DNA from 2 places in the Streptomyces sp. NPDC002181 genome. Region 1 is predicted to be linked to the other one. Evidence: riboswitches for the same ligand, from Rfam matches in the RefSeq annotation. Region 1 holds a riboswitch; the other holds the start of a gene.
What was found. Region 1 has a riboswitch for glycine ahead of gcvT (glycine cleavage system aminomethyltransferase GcvT). Riboswitches for the same ligand answer to the same signal wherever they lie in the genome.

Region 1 (7,281 bases):
CGTTGAAGCGGTTCAGCTGCCCTTGGGGTCGAGTGCGTCGCGCAGCCCGTCCCCGAAGAGGTTGAACGCCAGGACGGTGATGAAGATCGTGATACCGGGGACCACCATGTACGCGGGGTCGTCCTGGTAGATGGGGATGGCGTCGGAGAGCATCTTTCCCCAGGAGGCGGTGGGCGGTTTGACGCCGGCGCCGAGGAAGCTGAGGGCCGCCTCCGTCAGGATGTTGGTCGGGATGAGCAGCGTCGAGTAGACGAGGATCGGCGCGACCAGGTTGGGCAGCAGCTCTTTGATGAGGATGTAGCCGCGCCCGGCGCCGAGGCTGCGCGCCGCCTCGACGTACTCGCGCTCCCGCAGGGAGATCGTCTGGCCGCGGACGATGCGCCCGATGTACGGCCAGCCGAAGAAGCCGATCACGACGATCAGTACGCCCATCCGGACGCCCGAACCCGAGAACCCCCAGAGGGAGTTGGGGACGACGGAGACCAGTGCGATGGTGAACAGCAGCTGCGGGAAGGCGAGCAGCAGGTCCATGATGCGGCTGATGATGCCGTCGACCCAGCCGCCTATGAACCCGGCGAGTGCGCCGAGGAGGCTGCCGATGGTGACCGACACGAAGGCCGACAGGAAGGCGACGACCAGGGAGATGCGGGCGCCGTAGACGATCCGGCTGAACACGTCGCGCCCGTTGGTGGGTTCGACGCCGAGCAGGAAGTCGGAGCTCATGCCGCCGAAGGAGCCGAGCGGTGTGCCGAGGTCCGGGTCGATCAGGTCCTCGTGGAACTCGTTGGGCGGGTGGCCCAGCAGGCTCACGATCTGCGGCGCGAAGACCGCCACCAGGATCAGGAAGATCACGACCACGCCGCCGGTCAGCGCGACCTTGTCGCGCTTGAGCCGCATCCAGGCGATGCGGCCGGGCGAGCGGCCTTCGATGGCCTTGGCTGGGACGTCGGCTACGGACACGGGTGCGGGTGCTTCCGCGCTCGCGTCATGCAGTGGTGCCGTCATCGTGGTGGGGACCCCTCTCGGCCGACGGGTTGCCGGCCCATGCCCGCCGCTGTGGCGGCGTTGGTGCGGAGTGGCGCTCGGAGTGCGTGGTGCTGCGCAGGACGCGCGTGAGGTGCAGGAATTGCGGGAAGTGCCGTGCAAAGCCACAAGCAAAAAATCATTTGCCGAACCGGGCCTTTGAGGCTTGACCGGCTCTTGGGTGGGGAGTCTTCATCGGCGCCGCGATCAGCCGCCAGACCCGCAGATGAATGGATGCGCAACCGTGATGTGAGGGCCGGGTTCCCGTTATCCGGACTTCGCTCTCGCCTGAGCGGATCAAGCCCGTCCGTTCGGTACGCAATCGGACATGGCGCCCAACTCGCGGTAGGACCATGCGTTTTGGACCCACAAGGGCGGCGAAATCCGGACAAGCCGAAGGCCGCGGGGAACGCTCGTTCCCCGCGGCCTTCGGTTGGCTCGATACGGTCGTCCCGGTCCGTGGACCGGGCCTGCTCAGTACGCCGGAGCCTGGCCCTCGCGGTCGTAGAAGGGGCGGGTCTGGGCGCGCAGCCACATCGCGACGGGGTCGTGCTCGTCCGCCAGCGCCACCGTGCACACCGGCACGCCCTCGGGCACCGCGCCGACCGACTGGCGCATCATCTCCCGTACGGATTCCAGCGCGGGCGCGGAGGCGTCGTACAGGTCGAGCCCGACCGCGAGGTACGGCGAGCCCAGCGAGGGCTGCACCCAGGCGCGGCGCAGCGAGCGCACGGCGGGGGTGCGGTGCGCGTGCTGGGTCAGCAGACCGTAGAACTGCGGGAGCTCCAGGGCGGGCTCGGACAGCCGCAGCGGGCCCGCCGGCATCCGGTCGAGGCCGGTGGCGATGCGGCGCAGGTCGGCCCAGGGGATGCCGAGGCCGCCGCCCTGGGCGTGCGGGTTGAGCCACAGGCCCCAGCGGTCCGGGTAGAGGGCGCGGGCGATGTCCCGGCCGGTGACCACCTCGTAGCCCCGGCTCCAGCCGCTGGCGGCCAGCTCCTGGGGGGAGGTCACGCAGGGCGCGTACCCGAGGCCCTCGACCTCCATGCCGCCGTACTGGGCGTCCGGGGAACCCGGCTGGCCCTGCCAGAGCAGCATCCACAGCCGGCCCTCGGCCAGGGCGTGCAGAAGCGACTCGTAGCTCTCGAAGCGCCCGGGCGTCACCTGGCGCATCATGTGCTCGACCTGCCCGGCCGCGGCCGTGCCTGACGCACTCACCCGGTACCCCTCTTCGTCCGCCCGTCCACCCGTATCGGCACCCAGCTTAAGCGGCGCTACGCGAGGTAGAAGGGGCGTACGCGCTCGGCGATGAAGTCGACCACCGGGTCCTGCGCGGCGTCGAGGAGGATCAACTGCACGGGCCAGGGCGGCGCGACGCGGGCCAGGGCCCGGCCGAGGGCGTCCATCGGGGCGTTCCGCATCCCGGGCTCCCATCCCAGCAGCCGGACACCGATGTAGAGCTCCGGTGCCCCGCCCTCGACGCTGGCCAGGCAGCGGTGGGCGGCGGCGACCACGCCGGCGGCGCGGAACTCCTCGGCCGCGGCGGTCAGGAAGTCCACCGGGTCCTCCTGCCAGTCGGGCTCGTAGAGCCGGACGCGGCCACCGGTGGCGGGGCCGTCGAGGGGGGTCCGGCCGGTGCGGCAGAGCTCGGCGACGGCGGGCGGGGGCAGCGGGACGCCGACGGCGCCCTCGGGGTTCACGGCGATGCCGAGCTGCGGGGGCAGGCCGCGGGCGAACTCGACGGCGGGGGCCACGGCGAAGTCCATGGAGGGGCCGGCGCAGGCGCGGAACTGGGCCTCGGAGCTGTAGACGGGTACGTACGGCGCCCCGTTGATCTCCATGGTGGGCAGCGTGAGCGCGCCGGCCGCGTCAGGGGCGGTGCCGCCGGGCAGCGGCACCCAGAGCCGGCTGCGCCCGAGCACCTCGACGATCCGGGCCCCGGCGTCCGCCTGCCCGAGCGCCGCCCCGAGCACCTGCTCCAGCTCGTTGTCCGGCCAGCCGCCGCCCTGCATCTACGCCTCCGCTGTGGTTGTCGCCCCTGCCGTCGCCCGAGGTTAACGGCTCGGGCGGCACCGGACACCGGGGGGCCGGGGAGTGTCCCGCGGATCAGGCGGGGTCCCGGCGGAAGGCTATGCGGGTCACCGACGCGGCCGAGCCGCGGTCCAGCAGGACCGCCGAGGTGCACCCGGCCGGGAGGCGGCCCGATTCCGCCTCGCGCAGCAGCCGGGCCACCGCGCTGCGGTGGCGGGCGAAGGCGTACGCCGACACCCCGCGCCCGCGCGCCTCCTGCCCCGCCAGCGCCTCCTGCGGGCTGGTGTCCAGCAGGAGCAGGTGCAGCGCCCGGCCCCGCCGCCGCGCGGCCGCCGCCAGCAGGCCGCGCACCCAGGACTGCGTTCCGCAGTCGTGGACCACCGCCGAGGCGCCGGAGCGCAGGGTCCGCCAGAGCCCCCAGTAGTGGGCGAGGCGGACGAGCGGCCGGTACACCCCGTACGGCACCGCCTTCGGCATCCGCCGCTCCCAGCGCTCGCGCACGTCCTGGGAGTCGATGCCTCCGCCCTCGGCGGCCCGCTTGATCAGCGTGCTCTTGCCGCCGCCCGGCAGGCCGGACACGACGACGATGTCCCCTTCCGCGAAGCCGAGCCACCGCGGTCCGTGCGCGCCCCGGCCGCGCAGGTCGCGTACGGGAGCCCCCTCGGCGCGCGCCCGCCGGGCCGCCGGCACCCCCACGGACCCCGTCCCGGTCGACGCCAGCACTCCGAATCTCCGCACGGTGATCGCCTCCCCCATCCGGGCCCCGCAGGGGCCCCATGCCCACTGAGTGTAAAGAGACGGTAATCCGGGAGCCCCGGTTCCGGTCGTGTTTCCCGGTCTCGTCCCGGATGCGTCACCGGTCCGTCACCACCGGTCCGCCATCCCGGCGCGCCCCTTCCGTACGTTCTTCCGGGCCCGAACGCCCGATCGCCCGGACGGCGTGCAATGATGTGCGCCATCTGGACCAACTGCATACCGGCCGCTTGAATCCGCGCGGGAGAGTCCCGGCACGCCGCGAGGCGGTGCCCGGGCGCCGAAGGAGCAAGTACCTCCCTTGAATCTCTCAGGCCCCGTACCGCGTGGATGAGGCAGATCTGAAAAGCGAGCCGCGCCGCCGTCCCCCGCGACGGCATCCGCGTGCGCTCCACCCAAGGTGCAAGTCGACGTTCCCCGGGTCCGACCGGGAACTCTCGGCGAACCTCTCAGGTTCCGATGACAGATGGGGAGGATCGTCCTCGTCATGTCATGCCCTGGGACCCGGGAGCCACACCCATGAGCACTGCCCCCCGCCTGACCGCCCTCGACGCGCTGCACCGTTCTCTCGGTGCGACCATGACCGATTTCGCGGGCTGGGACATGCCCCTGCGGTACGCCAGTGAGCGCGACGAGCACAACGCCGTGCGCACCAAGGCCGGCCTCTTCGACCTCTCCCACATGGGCGAGATCACGCTGACCGGCCCGGAGGCCGTCAAGGCCCTGGATTACGCGCTGGTGGGCAACATCTCCACCGTCGGTGTCGGCCGCGCCCGCTACACGCACATCTGCCGGGAGGACGGCGGGATCGTCGACGACCTGATCGTCTACCGCCTCGGCGAGACCGAGTACATGGTCGTCGCGAACGCCTCCAACGCCCAGGTCGTCCTGGACGCCCTGACCGAGCGCGCCGCCGGCTTCGACACCGCGGTCCGCGACGACCGCGACGCGTACGCGCTGATCGCCGTCCAGGGCCCGGAGTCCCCCGGCATCCTCGCCTCCCTCACCGACGCCGACCTCGACGGGCTGAAGTACTACGCCGGCCTGCCGGGCACGGTCGCGGGCGTGCCCGCCCTGATCGCGCGTACGGGCTACACCGGCGAGGACGGCTTCGAGCTGTTCGTCGCCCCCGAGCACGCCGTACAGCTGTGGGAGGCCCTCACCAAGGCCGGCGAGGGCGTCGGCCTGGTCCCGGCCGGCCTGTCCTGCCGCGACACCCTGCGCCTGGAGGCGGGCATGCCGCTGTACGGGCACGAGCTGACCACCTCCCTCACCCCGTTCGACGCGGGGCTGGGCCGGGTCGTGAAGTTCGAGAAGGAGGGCGACTTCGTCGGCCGCGCCGCGCTGGAGGCCGCCGCCGAGCGCTCCGCCTCCAAGGCGCCGCGCAAGCTGGTCGGCCTGATCGCCGAGGGCCGCCGCGTCCCGCGCGCCGGGTTCCCGGTCGTGGCCGGCGGCCAGGTGATCGGCGAGGTCACCTCGGGCGCCCCGTCCCCGACGCTGGGCAAGCCGATCGCGATGGCGTACGTGGACGCGGCGCACGCCGCGCCCGGCACCTCCGGCGTCGGCGTGGACATTCGCGGTACGCATGAGCCGTACGAGGTCGTGGCCCTGCCCTTCTACAAGCGGCAGAAGTAGCGCCCGTACGCCGTACCGGCCGTCTCACTCCGCAAGACCACTGTTCGTATCCACTCCCCCGCATCCAGGAGAATCAGGTCATGAGCAACCCCCAGCAGCTGCGTTACACCAAGGAGCACGAGTGGCTGTCGGACGCCGTGGACGGCGTCGCGACGGTCGGCATCACGGAGTTCGCGGCCAACGCGCTCGGTGACGTCGTCTACGCCCAGCTCCCCGCGGTCGGCGACACCGTGACCGAGGGCGAGACCTGCGGCGAGCTGGAGTCGACCAAGTCGGTCAGCGACCTGTACTCCCCCGTCTCCGGTGAGATCGTCGAGTCCAACCAGGACGTGGTGGACGACCCGGCCCTGGTGAACACCGCTCCGTTCGAGGGTGGCTGGCTGTTCAAGGTGCGCCTCTCGGAGGAGCCGAAGGACGCGCTGACGGCCGACGAGTACGCCGCGCTCACCCACTCCGACAACTGAGTCCCAGGGGAACCTGATGTCCGTTCTGAACACCCCCCTCCACGAGCTCGACCCCGACGTCGCCGCCGCCGTCGACGCCGAGCTCGCCCGCCAGCAGTCCACCCTGGAAATGATCGCGTCGGAGAACTTCGCTCCGGTCGCCGTCATGGAGGCCCAGGGCTCGGTCCTGACCAACAAGTACGCCGAGGGCTACCCGGGCCGCCGCTACTACGGCGGCTGCGAGCACGTCGACGTGGTCGAGCAGATCGCGATCGACCGCATCAAGGAGCTCTTCGGCGCCGAGGCCGCGAACGTCCAGCCGCACTCCGGTGCGCAGGCGAACGCCGCCGCGATGTTCGCGCTGCTGAAGCCCGGCGACACGATCATGGGCCTGAACCTGGCCCACGGCGGTCACCTGACCCACGGCATGAAGATCAACTTCTCCGGCAAGCTCTACAACGTGGTCCCGTACCACGTCGGCGAGGACGGCCAGGTCGACATGGCCGAGGTCGAGCGCCTCGCCAAGGAGTCCAAGCCGCAGCTGATCGTCGCCGGCTGGTCCGCCTACCCGCGCCAGCTGGACTTCGCCGCCTTCCGCCGCATCGCGGACGAGGTCGGCGCGTACCTGATGGTCGACATGGCGCACTTCGCCGGCCTGGTGGCCGCGGGCCTGCACCCGAACCCGGTGCCGCACGCCCACGTCGTCACCACCACCACGCACAAGACCCTCGGCGGTCCGCGCGGCGGTGTCATCCTGTCGACGCAGGAGCTGGCCAAGAAGATCAACTCCGCGGTCTTCCCGGGTCAGCAGGGCGGTCCGCTGGAGCACGTGATCGCCGCCAAGGCGGTCTCCTTCAAGGTGGCGGCCTCGCCCGAGTTCAAGGAGCGCCAGGAGCGCACCCTGGAGGGTGCGAAGATCCTCGCCGCCCGCCTGGTCCAGGACGACGTCAAGGCCGTGGGCGTGGACGTCCTCACCGGGGGCACCGACGTGCACCTGGTCCTGGTCGACCTGCGCAACTCCGAGCTGGACGGCCAGCAGGCCGAGGACCGCCTCCACGAGGTCGGCATCACGGTCAACCGGAACGCGATCCCGAACGACCCGCGGCCGCCGATGGTCACCTCGGGTCTGCGGATCGGCACGCCGGCCCTGGCCACCCGCGGTTTCGACGCCGAGGCCTTCACCGAGGTCGCCGAGATCATCGCGCAGGCGCTCAAGCCCGCGTACGACAGCGAGGACCTGAAGGCGCGCGTCTCCGCGCTCGCCGCGAAGTTCCCGCTGTACCCGACGCTCTAGCGACGGCTTGGGAGGGCCCGGCCTGGTGTCACACAGGGCCGGGCCCTTCCTGTGTGACACGAGCCATACCCGAGCGCCTTCCGGCCACCATCGCCGGCAGGCGAA
Region 2 (7,281 bases), on a different contig from region 1:
TCCAGCGCGTAGTCCTTGTCCGCCAGCTTGCGCAGGTAGCGCAGCATCGCGGTCTCGCTGCGGTGCTGGTGGAAGACGGGGTGCGCCAGGTAGTCGTCCGAGCGCAGCAGGCCCTCGGGCAGCGCCTCGGCCGTGGCCTCGTCCAGCGCCTCGATGTCGGCCTCCACGCCGAAGGCGGCCCAGACGGCCTCGATCCCGGCGCGCAGCGTCGTCTCGTCGCAGGAGACGGAGACGTGGTCGGCGTCGGCCTGGAACAGGTTGACCCCGCCCCGGCGGGCGGCGGCGACGACCTCGGCGGCCTTGCCGGGCACCCGGGCGGTGACGGTGTCGAAGTACGAGCCGTGCACGAGCTCGACCCCGCCGGCCTTCAGACCGGCCGCGAGCAGGGTCGCGTAGCGGTGCGTACGGCGGGCGATCGTCCGCAGGCCGTCCGGGCCGTGGTAGACGGCGTACATGCCGGCCATGACGGCGAGCAGCACCTGCGCGGTGCAGATGTTGCTGGTGGCCTTCTCGCGGCGGATGTGCTGCTCACGGGTCTGCAGGGCGAGGCGGTACGCCTTGTTGCCGTCCGCGTCCACGGAGACGCCGACGAGGCGGCCCGGCAGCGAGCGGGCGTGCTTGTCCTGGACGGCCATGTAGCCGGCGTGCGGACCGCCGAAGCCCATCGGGACGCCGAAGCGCTGGGTGGTGCCGACGGCGATGTCCGCGCCGAGCGCGCCCGGGGAGGTCAGCAGGGTCAGCGCGAGCAGGTCGGCGGAGACGGCGACGATCGCGCCGAGCTCGTGCGCCCGGTCGATGACCGGCTTGATGTCCCGCACGGCACCGGAGGCGCCCGGGTACTGGAGGAGCACGCCGTAGACACCGCGCTCGGCGACCTCGGCCGGGATGCCCTCGGACAGGTCGGCGACGACGACCTCGATGCCGATGGGCTCGGCGCGGGTCTGGATCACGGCGATCGTCTGCGGCAGCGCGTCGGCGTCGACCAGGAAGATGTTGCCCTTGGACTTGCCGACGCGGCGGGCCAGCGTCATGGCCTCGGCGGCCGCGGTGCCCTCGTCGAGGAGGGAGGCGCCGGAGGTCGGCAGGCCGGTGAGGTCGGCGACGACGGTCTGGAAGTTGAGGAGCGCCTCCAGGCGGCCCTGCGAGATCTCGGGCTGGTAGGGCGTGTACGCCGTGTACCAGGCCGGGTTCTCCATGACGTTGCGCAGGATCACCGGCGGGGTGAAGGTCCCGTAGTAGCCGAGACCGATCATCGGGGCCAGAACCTGGTTGCGGTCGGCGAGCGTGCGCAGCTCGGCCAGCACCTCGGCCTCGGTCCGCGCCTCGGGCAGGTTCAGCGCCTCGGCGCTCTTGATCACATCCGGTACCGCGGCGGCGGTCAGTTCGTCCAGCGAGCCGTAGCCCACATGGGCGAGCATCTTCGCCTGCGCCTCGGCATCCGGGCCGATGTGGCGCTGCTCGAAGGGGATCCCTCGCTCCAGCTGGGAGAGCGGAATGCGGTTGGCGGTCATGTACGGAGGCCTCCTGGGTCGTACGACCTGCGAGGGGCACCACGGCGCGGGCACCCGGACGGCCTCCCCCTCTGTCATCTCAACCTGAGAGCTTCACCGGAGTCGCGGGGGTGACCCGCGGATTCCGGCTTTCACCGTCGGTGAGGAGGGGAACCGGCACTGCGCGCCCGGTACCCGCCCCTGCTTTCCAGAGTGGCCTCGTCACGTGCGGTACGTATGCCTGAGAGATTCCGGGGAGGATTTGCTCCTTCGGCGCCTCCGTCGTACTCACTCGGAGGACTCTCCCGCACAGGGTCAACAGCCGTCACCCAGCCTACCAGCGAGGTTCTGGCCCTCGCTTCGAGTGGCCCGCGCTGCGGAAATGCCCTTCTGTAGTCATTACGGAGGAGTTGCGACCATATGGAGGGACCGTGCAGACCGACATCGATCCGCGCAGCCTGATCGGCCGCAAGGCGTTCGACCGCAACGGAACCAAGATCGGCACCGTCGACGAGGTGTACCTCGACGATGCCACGGGCGTGCCCGAGTGGGCCGCCGTCCGGACGGGCCTGTTCAGCCGGGACGCGTTCGTCCCGCTGGAGCCGAGCGAGGTCGTCGACGACACCCTGCGGGTCCCCTTCGAACGCTCCCTCATCAAGGACGCCCCGGACTTCGGCGTCGGCCGCCACCTCTCCCCCGAACAGGAACTCCAGCTCTACCACCACTACGGGCTGGACGTCTCCCTCCCGTCGGACGTCCGCCGCGACTTCGGCCGCCTGGCGAACGGCGAGGACACGCCCTGACCCGTCGGCCGCGGATCGGTCTCCCCTACGAGGGGCAGCGGATCGCAGGGCTCCAGTTCGGGGTCGTCCACCCGGAAGGTGCGCACCCGGCCCGGTGGCGATCCGGGCTGCTCGAAGCGCACGGTCACCCTCCCGACCCCGCTGCCCTGCACCCAGCCGGGCCCGTACACGGCGTGCAGTACGTCGCTGCCGGCCGCCCAGCGCCGCTCCGGGGCGGCCTCGGGCTCCCCGCCCGACCCTGCGGCCTCCGCGCCCTCGGCGGCCCCTCCAGGCCCCTCCGACCCCGCTGACCCCGAAGGCACGACGGCCTCCGGCGCACCATCCGGCCCTACGCCCCCGGCCCGTGCGACTGCCTCCGCGGCGGAGGCACCTGCGGAGGCACCGGCGGCCGCCGCCGCGGCTTCCGCCGCCGCCTCCGCCTCCGCGGCCTCCGCCGCCATCGACTGCGCGAACAGGTCCTCCTGCGTGTAATCCGCCAGGCCCGTCACGCCCACTCCCAGCAGCCGCACCCCGCCCGTGGTGTCCACGCCCTCCAGCAGCCGCGCCGCGGCCTCCCGCACCACCGCGGGATCGTCCGTGGGCCCCCGCAGCGTCTCGGAGCGGGTCAGCGTGGAGAAGTCGTACCGCCGCACCTTCAGCACGATCGTGCGCCCCGAGTGCCCCGACCCGCGCAGCCTGTGCACGCACCGGTCGGCGAGCCGCTGCACCTCGGTGCGGATCCGCACCCGGTCGTGCAGGTCCACGTCGAAGGTGTCCTCCACCGACACCGACTTCGCGTCGCGCTCGGCGACCACCGGCCGGTCGTCCAGTCCCAGCGCCATCCGGTACAGCCCGACCCCGTGCGAGCGCCCGACCATCCGGACCAGCTCGTCCTCACCGGCCTCGGCCAGCTCCCCGACCGTGGTGATCCCGGCCCGCCGCAGGTGCTCGCCGGTGACGGGCCCCACCCCGGGCAGGGTCCGCACCGACATCGGGGCGAGCAGCTCCCGCTCGGTGCCCGGTTCGATCAGCAGCAGTCCCGCCGGCTTGGCCTCCTCGGACGCCACCTTGGCCAGCATCTTGGATCCCGCCAGCCCCACGGACCCGCTCAGGCCCGTCGCGGCCCGGATGTCCGCCCGCAGCCGCTCCCCCGTCGCGCGGGCGCTCTTCGAGTCGAACGCGGTCCCGCCCGCCTCCAGGTCCACGAAGGCCTCGTCCAGGCTGAGCGGCTCCACCAGCGGGGACAGCTCACGCAGCAGCCCCATGACCACCTCGCTGACCGCCTGGTACAGCCGGAAGCGGGGGATCAGGTACGCGCCGTTCGGGCAGAGCCGGCGCGCCTGGGCCGTCGGCATCGCCGAATGCACCCCGAAGCGCCGGGCCTCGTACGAAGCGGTGGCGACGACTCCGCGCGGCCCGAGCCCGCCGACGATCACGGCCTTGCCGCGCAGGCTCGGCTTCGACGCCTGCTCCACGGAGGCGTAGAAGGCGTCCATGTCCAGGTGCAGGATGGTCGGCGCGGCTCTCACAGCCCCGATGCTGCCTCATGCCACTGACATTCGGCCGGGACCGGGCCCCGGGTCCTCGGGCCGCGCCGGAAGGCGTGCTCAGCCGGCCCGGTTGCGCCGCGCCGCCAGCTCGTCCGTCGGGTTGTGGCCGACCACCGTCTCACCGGTGTCGACCCGCTCGCCGTGCAGCTGAGAGAGCGCGTTCTCCACATCGCGCCAGACCACGCCCACGGCGATGCCGAAAATGCCCTGCCCGCCCTGGAGCAGGCTCACGACCTGGTCCGGCGAGGTGCACTCGTACACGGTGGCGCCGTCGCTCATCAGCGTCATGCGCTCCAGGTCCGAGAACCCGCGGTCGCGCAGGTGCTGGACCGCGGTCCGGATGTTCTGCAGCGCCACCCCGGTGTCCAGGAAGCGCTTGACGATCTTGAGGACCACCACGTCCCGGAAGCTGTAGAGGCGCTGCGTCCCCGACCCGCACGCGGGGCGCACCGTCGGCTCCACCAGCCCGGTCCGCGCCCAGTAGTCCAACTGGCGGTAGGTGATGCCCGCCGCGGCGCACGCGGTCGGTCCCCGGTAGCCGACCTGCTCGGGTGCCGGGTCCGCGCCCACCGGCGCGACCGGCGTACTGTCCGGCTGACGGCGCGCGGATCCCGCCGCACTGCCGTGGAGCGGGTACGGCCCACCGTCACTCCGCACGGGGATGCCCCCGGTCGTACCGTCGCCCGTGACTCTCACGCCGACCCTCCGTCCTTGACCTGCCCCCTCGAAGGTAGGCAGTCACCAGGGGTGCGTCAACGATCGCCACACTCGGCACGCCGAGTGATAATCACCCTGAGAGTGGTTTCCCGTGTCCTGTGCCGGGGAAAGGCTATCCGAATGGGCTGATGCTCCCCGTGGACACGCGGCGTGAAGGGCACGGCCGAAGCGGCCGGCGGCTCACTGCGGGCCGGTGCCGAAGTCCTCCGGGGAGATCTGGTCGAGGAACTCGCGGAACTTCTCGACCTCGTCCTCCTGCTCGTCCGGAATGGCGATTCCGGCGTCGTCCAGCACGCCGTCGCTCCCGTAGATCGGCGTTCCGGTACGCAGGGCCAGCGCTATGGCGTCGGAAGGCCGCGCGCTCACCTCGACCCCGCTGGCGAAGACAAGCTCCGCGTAGAAGACGCCCTCCCGCAGATCCGTGATCCGGACCTGGGTGAGCTCCTCGCCGATCGCCTCCAGCACGTCCTTGAACAGGTCGTGCGTCAGCGGACGGGCGGGGGCCATGCCCTGCTGCGCGAAGGCAATGGCGGTCGCCTCCCCTGGTCCGATCCAGATGGGGAGGTACCGGTCGCCTCCCACTTCACGCAGGAGCACGATCGGTTGGTTGGAGGGCATTTCCACCCGGACACCCACAACGTCGAGCTCGTTCACACAGCAACCCTAGGACCTGCCCGGCAGGTTTGGGTAGTCGGGCCCCCTCGGAGATCGCCGAGGTCAGTGCAGACGGACCCCGAGAGCGGTCTGCACCAAGGCCTCGTGGAGCCGTACGGAGAGCCCTGCGAGCTCTTTCAAGGTGGCCTCCGCATGCGCCCTCGTCTGCGGGTTGCGGTGGCGGCGCAGCGGTGCCACGACCTGTTCCACCAGACCCGCCTCTCGGTCCGCGGCGGCCTTCATGGCCCGCAGGTGGCGCGGTTCCAGCCCGAAGCGGCCCAGATCCGCCACCAGGCGGGCCACGGTGACCGCCTCGGCGTCGAATCCGCCGCCCGGGGCCTCGCCGATCAGCCCGTACGACTCCCACTCGGCGAGCTGGGCCTCGTCCACCTCGGCGGCGGCGAGCAGCTCGGCGCGCCCCACCCGGGCCGCGGCGGCCCGCTCCCGGCCCACCTCGCCGTAAACGGCGCAGGGGCTCGCGGGGTCGACGGGATCCCCCTGCGCGGTGGGCGCGGGGATACGGATCTGCTCGCCGCGGGCGAGGGCGTCGAGCTGCTCGCGGATGACCTTCAACGGCAGGTAGTGGTCCCGCTGCAACCGCAGGATCCGGGCCAGCCGCTCGACGTCCTCGGTGCTGAACTTGCGATATCCGGAAGGTGTGCGCCGGGGCTCCACGAGCCCCTCCGCCTCCAGGAAGCGGATCTTCGAGATCGTGACTTCGGGGAACTCGTCGCGCAGCCGCGTGAGCACCGTGCCGATGCTCACCAGCCGCCCGGCCGGGCCGGCGCTGCCGGCGGTGCCGCTCTTCGGGGCACCGCCGGTGGGGATGCGCAGCATGGGACCTTCCCTCTGGGGGTGTCCCCCGGACGGAGTCCGGAGGTGCGGGTCCCCCAGGCGGAGCCCGGGCGGGAGTCCCCCCGGGCGCAGCTCAGGGGCAGGATCAGATGCCCCGCAGGCTCGCGTAGAAGACCAGCCGGTACTTGCCGATCTGCACCTCGTCGCCATTGTGCAGGGCGACGGAGTCGATCGGCTCGCGGTTCACGTACGTGCCGTTGAGGCTGCCGACGTCGGCGACGGTGAAGCCGCCGTCCTGGCTCCTGCGGAACTCGACATGCCGCCGGGAGACCGTCACGTCGTCCAGGAAGATGTCGCTCTGCGGGTGCCGGCCCGCCGTGGTCAGCTCGCCGTCCAGCAGGAAGCGGCTGCCGGAGTTGGGGCCGCGCCGCACGATGAGCAGAGCGGAACCCGGAGGCAGAGCTTCCACCGCGGCCTGGGCCTCGGGGGACAGCGAGGACGACACGTGCTGCTGTCCCGACACCTCGGCCTCGTAGGCCTCAAGCCCCGAGATCGAGATGGTGGACGTGGTCTCCGAGGCACGTTCCGGCGTCAGACCCGCCCGCAGCGGCGCGCCGCAGTTGGAGCAGAACCGGCTGGCCGCATCGCTGCGGTGTCCGCACCTGCTGCAAACCTGCTCGGCCGACATGGACGGCTCCTCGCGCCGCGGCTGCCCCGCGGAGGCGTTGGTGGCATACGGGTCGGGGGCAAACCCTCCACCCGAACTTGAGGTTGATGGTTCACCGAAACCTATGCGCCCGGAACCGGCAGGGTCAACAGACGACGCGCCCGGCGCGCCCGAAACATCCCCCGCGCCGGCGACCTCGTCGCGGAAGAGCGGCCGGTCGCCCTGCCCTTCCACCTCTCCCTGCCCCGCGCGGTGCTTGGCCGCACCGCTTTCCTCGCGGTTCTTCTTGCCGAACAACTTCTCAAACAACTTCACGGGCGATTCCCCTTGAACGAAACAGACCCGCCCGTGGGGCAGGACGAACTCCGAATGCACAACCTGCCGACCCGGACATTCTCACAACGTCCGTAACCACCAGACAGTTTCCACCACGCGGCACGACTTCAGTGCGCCGACCCCCCGCAGGCATCAGCCCGCGTGAGCCCGTCCGCGCTCCGTCCCGCGTCACGACGATGACGACCGAGCGTAGTCAGGCTGCTTCGCAGCCCGCAAGGCGTCCACAACGATCTTCGCCGGTCGTGTGACGGCGACGGTGGCCTGTTCCTTCTCCAGCGTCTGCACGACAC

Region 2: another riboswitch for glycine. It lies ahead of gcvP (aminomethyl-transferring glycine dehydrogenase); the one in region 1 lies ahead of gcvT (glycine cleavage system aminomethyltransferase GcvT).

The regions. Positions count from the first base shown of each region.
Region 1 covers NZ_JBIASC010000001.1:248,799-256,079, forward strand. Annotated here, with positions in the region: gene ACFYXV_RS01110 (ABC transporter permease) at 13-1,005, opposite strand; gene ACFYXV_RS01115 (enhanced serine sensitivity protein SseB C-terminal domain-containing protein) at 1,498-2,238, opposite strand; gene ACFYXV_RS01120 (enhanced serine sensitivity protein SseB) at 2,295-3,032, opposite strand; gene ACFYXV_RS01125 (AAA family ATPase) at 3,127-3,807, opposite strand; glycine riboswitch at 4,036-4,139, shown strand; gene gcvT (glycine cleavage system aminomethyltransferase GcvT) at 4,324-5,439, shown strand; gene gcvH (glycine cleavage system protein GcvH) at 5,520-5,903, shown strand; gene glyA (serine hydroxymethyltransferase) at 5,920-7,176, shown strand.
Region 2 covers NZ_JBIASC010000015.1:5,487-12,767, reverse strand. Annotated here, with positions in the region: gene gcvP (aminomethyl-transferring glycine dehydrogenase) at 1-1,511, opposite strand, end outside; glycine riboswitch at 1,710-1,808, opposite strand; gene ACFYXV_RS29455 (PRC-barrel domain-containing protein) at 1,922-2,293, shown strand; gene ACFYXV_RS29450 (DNA polymerase IV) at 2,215-3,801, opposite strand; gene ACFYXV_RS29445 (MerR family transcriptional regulator) at 3,880-4,518, opposite strand; gene ACFYXV_RS29440 (bifunctional nuclease family protein) at 4,720-5,193, opposite strand; gene ACFYXV_RS29435 (MerR family transcriptional regulator) at 5,257-6,030, opposite strand; gene ACFYXV_RS29430 (FHA domain-containing protein) at 6,134-6,676, opposite strand; gene ACFYXV_RS29425 (DUF881 domain-containing protein) at 7,160-7,281, opposite strand, start outside.